Gemmatimonas phototrophica: one gene and its partner. The protein of the gene in region 1 interacts with the protein of each later gene in a pairwise test. Links are inferred from orthologs where the notes say so. Each region holds a gene or a part of one and is shown in the gene's direction. Other genes may lie near its edges.

What was found. The genes of interacting proteins can lie anywhere in the genome.
Region 2: the proteins of gyrB (region 1) and gyrA interact in binary tests that used the Escherichia coli proteins (3 or more experiments, as listed by UniProt). The link is inferred for Gemmatimonas phototrophica from one-to-one orthologs.

The regions. Positions count from the first base shown.
Region 1 is NZ_CP011454.1:1,181,908-1,186,550, reverse strand. Bases 772-3,745 are described here. They hold gyrB (DNA topoisomerase (ATP-hydrolyzing) subunit B), read left to right. Parts: upstream 772-1,263; coding sequence 1,264-3,228; downstream 3,229-3,745. Other genes in these bases: GEMMAAP_RS04885 (cytochrome c peroxidase), read right to left, coding at 3,289-3,745; recF (DNA replication/repair protein RecF), read left to right, coding at 772-1,101. In the rest of the region: more of recF, read left to right, coding at 1-771; more of GEMMAAP_RS04885, read right to left, coding at 3,746-4,643. UniProt on the Escherichia coli protein: DNA gyrase negatively supercoils closed circular double-stranded DNA in an ATP-dependent manner to maintain chromosomes in an underwound state.
Region 2 is NZ_CP011454.1:737,143-740,310, forward strand. It holds gyrA (DNA gyrase subunit A), read left to right. Parts: upstream 1-390; coding sequence 391-2,946; downstream 2,947-3,168. Other genes in the region: GEMMAAP_RS03195 (hypothetical protein), read left to right, coding at 1-168; GEMMAAP_RS03205 (diguanylate cyclase), read left to right, coding at 3,062-3,168. UniProt on the Escherichia coli protein: A type II topoisomerase that negatively supercoils closed circular double-stranded (ds) DNA in an ATP-dependent manner to maintain chromosomes in an underwound state.

The DNA.
Region 1 (4,643 bases):
TTTTCGCCGGCCGATGTGGCGCTCGTGACCGGCGGCCCGGCGGATCGACGGCGCTATCTGGATGTCATGCTGGCGCTCTCGTCGCCGTCGTATCTGCAGGCGTTACAGCAGTACCGCGCCGCCCTGTTGCGGCGCAACGCCGCGTTGCGACTCGCCCAGCGCGATGGCGGGCGTGGGCAAGAGCACGAGGCCCGCGTGAGCATCTGGGAGCCAGCCATGGCCGAGCACGGGGGAGTGGTGGCTGCGGCGCGGCATGCGTTCGTGCAACAACAGGCCGAACGATATCGCCAGCTGTGCGCCGCCATCGGCGAACGGCAGGACGCGCACATGCGGTACACCACTGTTGGCGGAGACAACAACGCCGGCAGCGCCGTGAATGCTGCCGCGCAGCGGGACGCGCTGGAGCGCGCATTGACGCAGCAGCGCCCCACCGAACTGCACCGAGGCGTCACACTGGTGGGCCCCATCGGGATGAGCTGCAGTTGCACCTCGGCGGGCGCGATCTGCGCACGTTCGGTTCGGCGGGACAGCAGCGCAGCGCCGCGATCGCGCTGCGCCTGCTGGAACTGTCCACACTACGCATCGCCATCGGGTACGCTCCACTGTTGCTGCTGGACGATCCGTTTGCCGAGCTTGATTTGGGGCGCGCCGGGCGCGTGCTGGCGCTGCTGGAAGACGCCGGCGCATCGCAGGTGCTGTTGGCCGTTCCGCGCGAAGAAGACATTCCCGAGGCATTTACCCGCCTTGAACGGCGCAGCATGCGCGACGGCGCCCTGTTGTGAGGGGGATGCGATGAGCGACCACAAGCGAACCCCGTCCAAATTGGGGGACGTATTGGCCTCCGTGCTGAAGAATGCCGGGCTGACCGATCGCGTGGCCCAGGCCTCCGTGATTCCGGAGTGGCCGGGGCTGGTGGGCCCGCAGATTGCGGACGTCACCGACCCCTTGCTGCTGCAGCAGGACGGGACGCTGGTGGTGATGGTGAAGACGCATGCGTGGATGCAGGAGCTCACATTTTTGGAGCCGGAACTGCTGAAGTCGCTGAACCGGGATACGTCGCGTCCGCCAATCCTCAAGCTGCGGTGGATGCTGCGGCGCTGACCGGCCGCAATGAGGCATTCGTAAGGTGTTGCATTTCAATAACTTACGACAGGGCCGCCGGGTTGCTTGTGGACACCCGATTGGGTACATTTATGGGTTGTGTTTCCAGGCCAGCGATTGGTCCTGAACTGGCCGTCCCACCCTTCGGCAGCTCCATCAACAATGGCGAACAGCAGCGCAGAGTCCGACAACGAGTACGGCGCAGGACAAATCACCGTACTCAAGGGACTCGAAGCAGTCCGCAAGCGCCCCGGTATGTATATCGGGTCCACGTCGGCGCGCGGCCTGCACCACCTGGTGTACGAAGTCGTAGACAACTCCATCGACGAAGCGCTGGCCGGTTTTGCCGACCGCGTGGTCGTGACCATTCATCCCGATGATTCCATCAGCGTGGAAGACAATGGTCGCGGCATTCCGGTCGACATGCACCCGGTGGAGAAGATGCCGGGTGTTGAACTGGCCATGACGGTGCTGCACGCCGGCGGCAAGTTCGACAAGGACACGTACAAAGTGTCCGGCGGTCTGCACGGCGTTGGCGTGTCGGTGGTGAACGCGCTGTCCACCCAGCTCAAGGTGTGGATCAAGCGCGACGGCAAGGAGCATTACATGGACTTCGAACGCGGCATTACGCAGACGAAGCTCAAGGTGATGCGCCAGGTGGGGGCCAAGGAAACGGGTACCCGCGTGTGGTTCAAGCCGGACGGCGAAATCTTCCAGGAAACGCTGCGTTACGACTGGACCACGCTGGCGAGCCGTCTGCGCGAACTGGCGTTCCTGAACAAGGGCATCCAGATCACGCTGCGCGACGAGCGCGAAGATGAGCTCAAGGATGGCCAGCCGCGCGAAGAGATCTTCTTTGCCCGCGGTGGTCTGCGCGAGTTTGTCACGTATCTCATTGGCAACAAGAAGCCGTTGCACCCCGATGTCGTGTACATCGACACCACGCGTGAAGACATCGGTATCGAGATGGCGCTGCAGTACAACGACAGCTACGCCGAAAACGTGTTCTCCTTCGTGAACAACATCAACACGCACGAAGGCGGTACGCACCTCACCGGCTTCAAGAGCGCGCTCACGTCCGTCATCAACAAGTACATCCAGGACAAGTCGAATCTCAACAAGAAGGACAAAGAGACGCGACTGTCCGGTGACGACGTGCGCGAAGGGCTTACGGCGGTGCTGTCGGTCAAGGTGCTGGAGCCGCAGTTCGAAGGGCAAACCAAGACGAAGCTCGGCAACTCCGAAGCCGAAGGGGCCGTGCGCAGTGTCATGAACGAACTGCTCACGCAGTACCTCGATGAGCACCCCAAGACGGCCAACGCCATCATCGACAAGGCCATGTCGGCGGCGCGGGCACGCGAAGCGGCGCGCAAGGCGCGCGACCTGACGCGCAAGAAGTCGGCGCTCGACGTGGCGGCACTCCCCGGCAAGCTGGCCGACTGCTCCCTCTCCGACCCGGCGCTCTGCGAGATCTACCTTGTTGAGGGTGACTCGGCCGGCGGTTCGGCCAAGCAGGGGCGCAAGCGTGACTTCCAGGCCATCCTGCCGCTGCGCGGCAAGATCATCAACGTGGAAAAGGCGCGCTTCGACAAGGTGCTGAACAACGAAGAAATCCGCACCATCATCACGGCGATCGGCACCGGCATCAAGGAAGAGTTCGATCTCGCCAAGACGCGGTACCACAAGATCATCATCATGACGGACGCCGACGTCGACGGCGCGCACATCCGGACCCTGCTGCTCACGTTCTTCTACCGGCAGATGCCGGAGCTGATTGACGCGGGGTACATGTACATCGCGCAGCCGCCGCTGTACCGGGTGGCCAAGGGCAAGGAAGAGTTCTACGCATACTCCGAAAAGGAGCGCGACGGCTATGCGGAACGCCTTGGTGGACCGGAAGGGCGTGGCAACATCATGATCCAGCGCTACAAGGGGTTGGGTGAAATGAACCCCGAGCAGCTCTGGAAGACGACCATGGATCCGGAAACACGCACCATGCTGCGCGTCACCATGGAAGACGCCGTGCTCGCTGACCAGACGTTCCAGACGCTGATGGGCGACGAAGTAGAGCCCCGCCGCCTGTTCATCGAGACCAACGCCCGATTCGTGAGCAATCTCGATATCTGACGTACCACCAAACGACAAAAGGCCCCGCGAAACGGCGGGGCCTTTTGCGTTTGAGGGGGCTCAGCGGAACGGCGACGCCAGCCGTGGATCCGAGAGAAACGTGCGATCGGTGAACGTTTTCATGAACGCCACCAGCGCATCACGCTCCTGCAGCGAAAGGTTCAACCGCAGCGGCTGTCCGCCCGGTGTACGCAAGCGGGGATCAAGCCCGGGATTGTTCTGCACCCCACGGTCGTAGAAATCCACCACCTGCTCCAGCGTACGGAAGCGTCCGTCGTGCATGTAGGGCGCTCGGACCTCCACGTTGCGTAGCGACGGGGCCTTGAAGCGGCCGTTCCCAGCCCCGGCGTCGGTGATCGACGCATCAAGCCCCGTATTGTGCACGCCGTCGCTGATATGCGCATTGGTCCCGTGGCAGCGTGCGCACCCGGCGCGTCCGCTGTACAACTGCTGTCCCAGCAGTTCCTGCGCCGTGAATGTGCCTTCGAAATTGGGCACCCCGTTGGCGCCAAACGCGCGATCGAACTTGGAGTCGGTACTGGTGAGTGCGCGCACGTACTGGGACAGCGCCCGGGCGACGCGGTCCGTGGTGATTTCGCGCGATCCAAAGGCCGCTTCGAACAGCGCCGGATAGTACGCGGTGAGCGACAGTTTGGTCTGCAGCTGTTCGAGCGTGAGCCCCATCTCGGTGACATCCTGAATGGGCTGCAGCACCTGAGCTTCCAGTGACGCGGCGCGCTCATCCCAGAAGAAGCGGCCACCGTTATAGAAGCGGGCGTTGGCCAACCCCATACTGTGCCGTCCCGTACGTCCTCCCTGAAAGCCGGTGCTCAACACCGCCGTATCACTGAACGCAAATGCCTGCTGATGACACGAGGCGCAAGACACCCCGTCGTTCAGTGACAGGCGACGATCGTAGAACAGCACGCGCCCCAACGTGGCTCCGGCATCGGTGATCGCATTGGTCGCGGGCGTATTGTCGGCACCCACCGGACTGCCACCACCACCGGCAGCGTTCTGGGTGAAGTGGCGCGGGAGTGGAACGCGCGCATCGCTATAGGCAAAGGACGATACCGGCAGCGTTGGGGCGGTGAGATCCGCGCTGAACACCACCACGGTGAACTGTTGTGACGCGGTGCGGCCTGTAGTGTCCCGCGCCGTCACGGTGACCGACTGCAGACCTGGTGCGACCGGAGTGCCTCCGATTTCGCACCCGGTGGCGGACAGTCCGTTGCTGGCACCGGCAAATGTGACGGTGTAGGTCAACCCGGTTTTGCGTGGATCGGTAAAGACAGCGCCACCCTTGCTGGCGTCATAACGGAACGGCACACCGACCATCGCCGCCTGTGGCGCGTTGGCCGAGGCCACCGTGATGGCGTCGGTGTTGGTGGTGGGCGTGGTGACGGGAGTGGTTG
Region 2 (3,168 bases), 450 kb from region 1 along the record:
GCGCCCATGGTGCTCTGGAAAGGGTACGCCATGGTGGGCGTGCGTCGCCCGCAGGAGTTGGGAGGCGTTCAGGTAGACGGCTCCAACCGCGGGGGGGCGGCATACCTGTTCCGGCAGGTCGGTAAAGAGTGGCGGCTACTGTCGATCGTACGCACCTGGGGTGGGTGAACGGCACGGAGTCGCCGGCCTGCTGCCGTGTCCCGGCGACTCCGTGGAGGGGTTTGGGGAACTCGCCTCGCTCCCGGCACTGCCGCAGGTGTCCAAAGTCAATCCCCGCAAACGATTTACGTGCCCTGAAGTTGGCCCGTTTGCCCCTGTGATTGAAGGCAAGAGGCGGGTAATTTTCACAGGTTGTATTCCTGCCGTGTGTGACCCATTTCCCGCCGTCTCATGACCGCACCGAACGCCCGCGAACGCATCCTGCCGCGCCTCATCGACGAGGAGATCAAGGAGTCGTTCATCAACTACTCCATGAGCGTCATCGTGTCGCGCGCCCTGCCGGACGTGCGCGATGGCCTCAAGCCCGTGCATCGCCGCGTGTTGTACGCGATGAACGAGCTCGGATTGATGCCCGGGCGTCCCTTCAAGAAGTGTGCGACGGTCGTAGGTGACGTGCTCGGCAAGTACCACCCGCACGGTGACAGCAGCGTGTACGACGCGCTCGTGCGTATGGTGCAGACCTTCTCGCTGCGTTATCCGCTGGTGGACGGGCAGGGGAACTTCGGGTCCATGGACGGCGACGGGGCGGCCGCGTACCGCTACACCGAAGCGCGCCTCACGCGCCTGTCGGTGGAAATGCTCAACGACATCGACCAGAACACCGTCGACTTCGCGCCCAACTTCGACGACCGGCTGGAAGAGCCGCGCGTGTTGCCGTCTGGCTTCCCCAACCTGCTGGTGAACGGTTCGTCGGGCATTGCCGTGGGCATGGCCACGAACATCCCGCCGCACAATCTCAAGGAAGTCATCGAGGCGGTCATCACGATCATCGACAACCCCGAGATCGAGCCGCAGGCGCTGCGCAAAATTGTCAAAGGGCCTGACTTCCCCACCGGCGGCTATGTGTACGGCCGGGCCGGCATTGCCGACTATCAGGACACCGGTCGCGGCCGCATCGTCATGCGCGCGCGTGCGGTCATCGAAGAAAAGGAATCGAGCAGCAAGTCGCAGATTGTCATCACGGAGCTGCCGTATCAGGTGAACAAGGCCAAGCTCGTGGCCGACATCGCCGAACTCGTGCGCGAGCAGAAGCTCACCGGCATCAGCGCGCTGCGCGATGAGTCGGACCGCGACGGCATGCGCGTGGTGGTGGAGCTCAAGCGCGATGCCATTCCGCGTGTGGTGCTCAATCAGCTGTACAAGCACACCGCCATGCAGAGCACGTTCGGCGTGATCATGTTGGCACTGGTGCCCGATGTGAACACCCGGCAGCTGGTGCCCAAGGTGCTCACGCTCAAGCAGTGCCTGGAGCATTACGTGACGCACCGGCACGAGGTCATCGTGCGCCGCACGCAGTTCCAGCTGGACAAGGCGCTGGAGCGTGAGCACATCCTGGAAGGGCTCAAGATCGCCGTCGACAACATCGACGAAGTGATCGCCCTCATTCGGGCCGCCGAAGACACGCCCATCGCGAGCACGCAGCTCCAGACGCGGTTCGGACTGTCCGAGCGGCAGGCGGAAGCGATCCTCAACTTGCGCCTTGCCAAGCTCACCGGCCTCGAGCGCGACAAGCTGGAGCAGGAGCTGCGGGAAGTGCAGGCCGAGATCATCGAGCTGCGCAGCATTCTCGAGTCGAAGCCGCGCCGCATGGAGATCCTCAAGGGCGAACTCCTCAAGGTCTCCGAGACGTACGGCGACGAACGCCGCACCGAGATCGTGAGCGACGAAGGCGAGTTCTCCATCGAAGATCTCATTGCCGAAGAAGAGATGGTGGTGACCATCACGCACAGCGGCTACTGCAAGCGGACGCCACTGTCGTTGTACAACCGCCAGGGGCGCGGCGGCCGCGGCAAGGCCAGCGCCGATCTCAAGGAAAACGACTTCATCGAACGCTTCTACGTGGCCAGTACGCACACGTACATGCTGATTTTCACCGATGACGGTCGCTGCTTCTGGCTCAAGGTGCACGAATTGCCGCAGGCCGGGCGAAACACGCGCGGCAAGCCCATCGTGAACCTCATCAACGTCACCCCTGATACGCGCATTCGCGCCATCGTGGTCACCAAGGAGTTCTCGGATACCGAGTTCCTGCTCTTCGGCACGAAGAACGGCACGGTGAAGAAGACGGCGCTCTCGCAGTACTCCAACCCCCGGTCCAATGGCATCAAGGCCATCAAGATCGAGGAAGGCGACGAGCTCATGGATGTGGCAGTGACCAGCGGCAGCAACGATGTGGTGCTGGCCACGCGCGACGGTCTGTCACTCCGTTTCCACGAGAGCGATGTCCGCGAGATGGGTCGTGATACCACCGGCGTGAAGGGCATCGAGCTCAAGCTCAACGACACCGTGGTGGGAATGGTCGTCATCAAGCGGGAGGCCACGCTGCTGGTGGTCACCGAGCGCGGCATGGGCAAGTGCAGCGAGGTGAGCGAGTACCGCGTGCAGAAGCGTGGCGGCAAGGGCATCAAGACGCTCGATCTCACGCAGAAGACCGGTCATGTGGTGGCGCTCATGGAAGTCGTTCCCGAAGATGAGCTCATGCTCATGACGAAGGCCGGCATCGCCATTCGCTCCAAGGTCAGCGAAATCCGGGTCACCGGCCGCATTGCTCAGGGAGTGAAGCTCGTGGCGCTCGACGACCAGGACATGGTCATGGCCGTCGCGCGCGTGATTCCCGAAGACAAGGATGATGGGGACGAGGGGGCCGAGGGCGCGGGCGACAACGCGGGCAGCACGGGCGGCGACAGCGATGCCGGTCCCGAGCTCGCGCTGGGTGACGGCGAGTAAGACGCCGTCGTCAATCTTCATCGGAGACCGCAGGTCCGGGGCACGTCCCCGGACCTCGCTCCGACTCAGTAGTGGGCAGCGCACAGGGCGCTGGCCGTGACCTCATGGGGTGGGAATGGCGACGTCGCGCATCCTGGTAGCTGATGACGACGAGGCGGTGCTCGAATCCGTGACCTGGTTGCTCCAGGAGAACGGATACGATGTCGTTCCCGCAAACGGCGG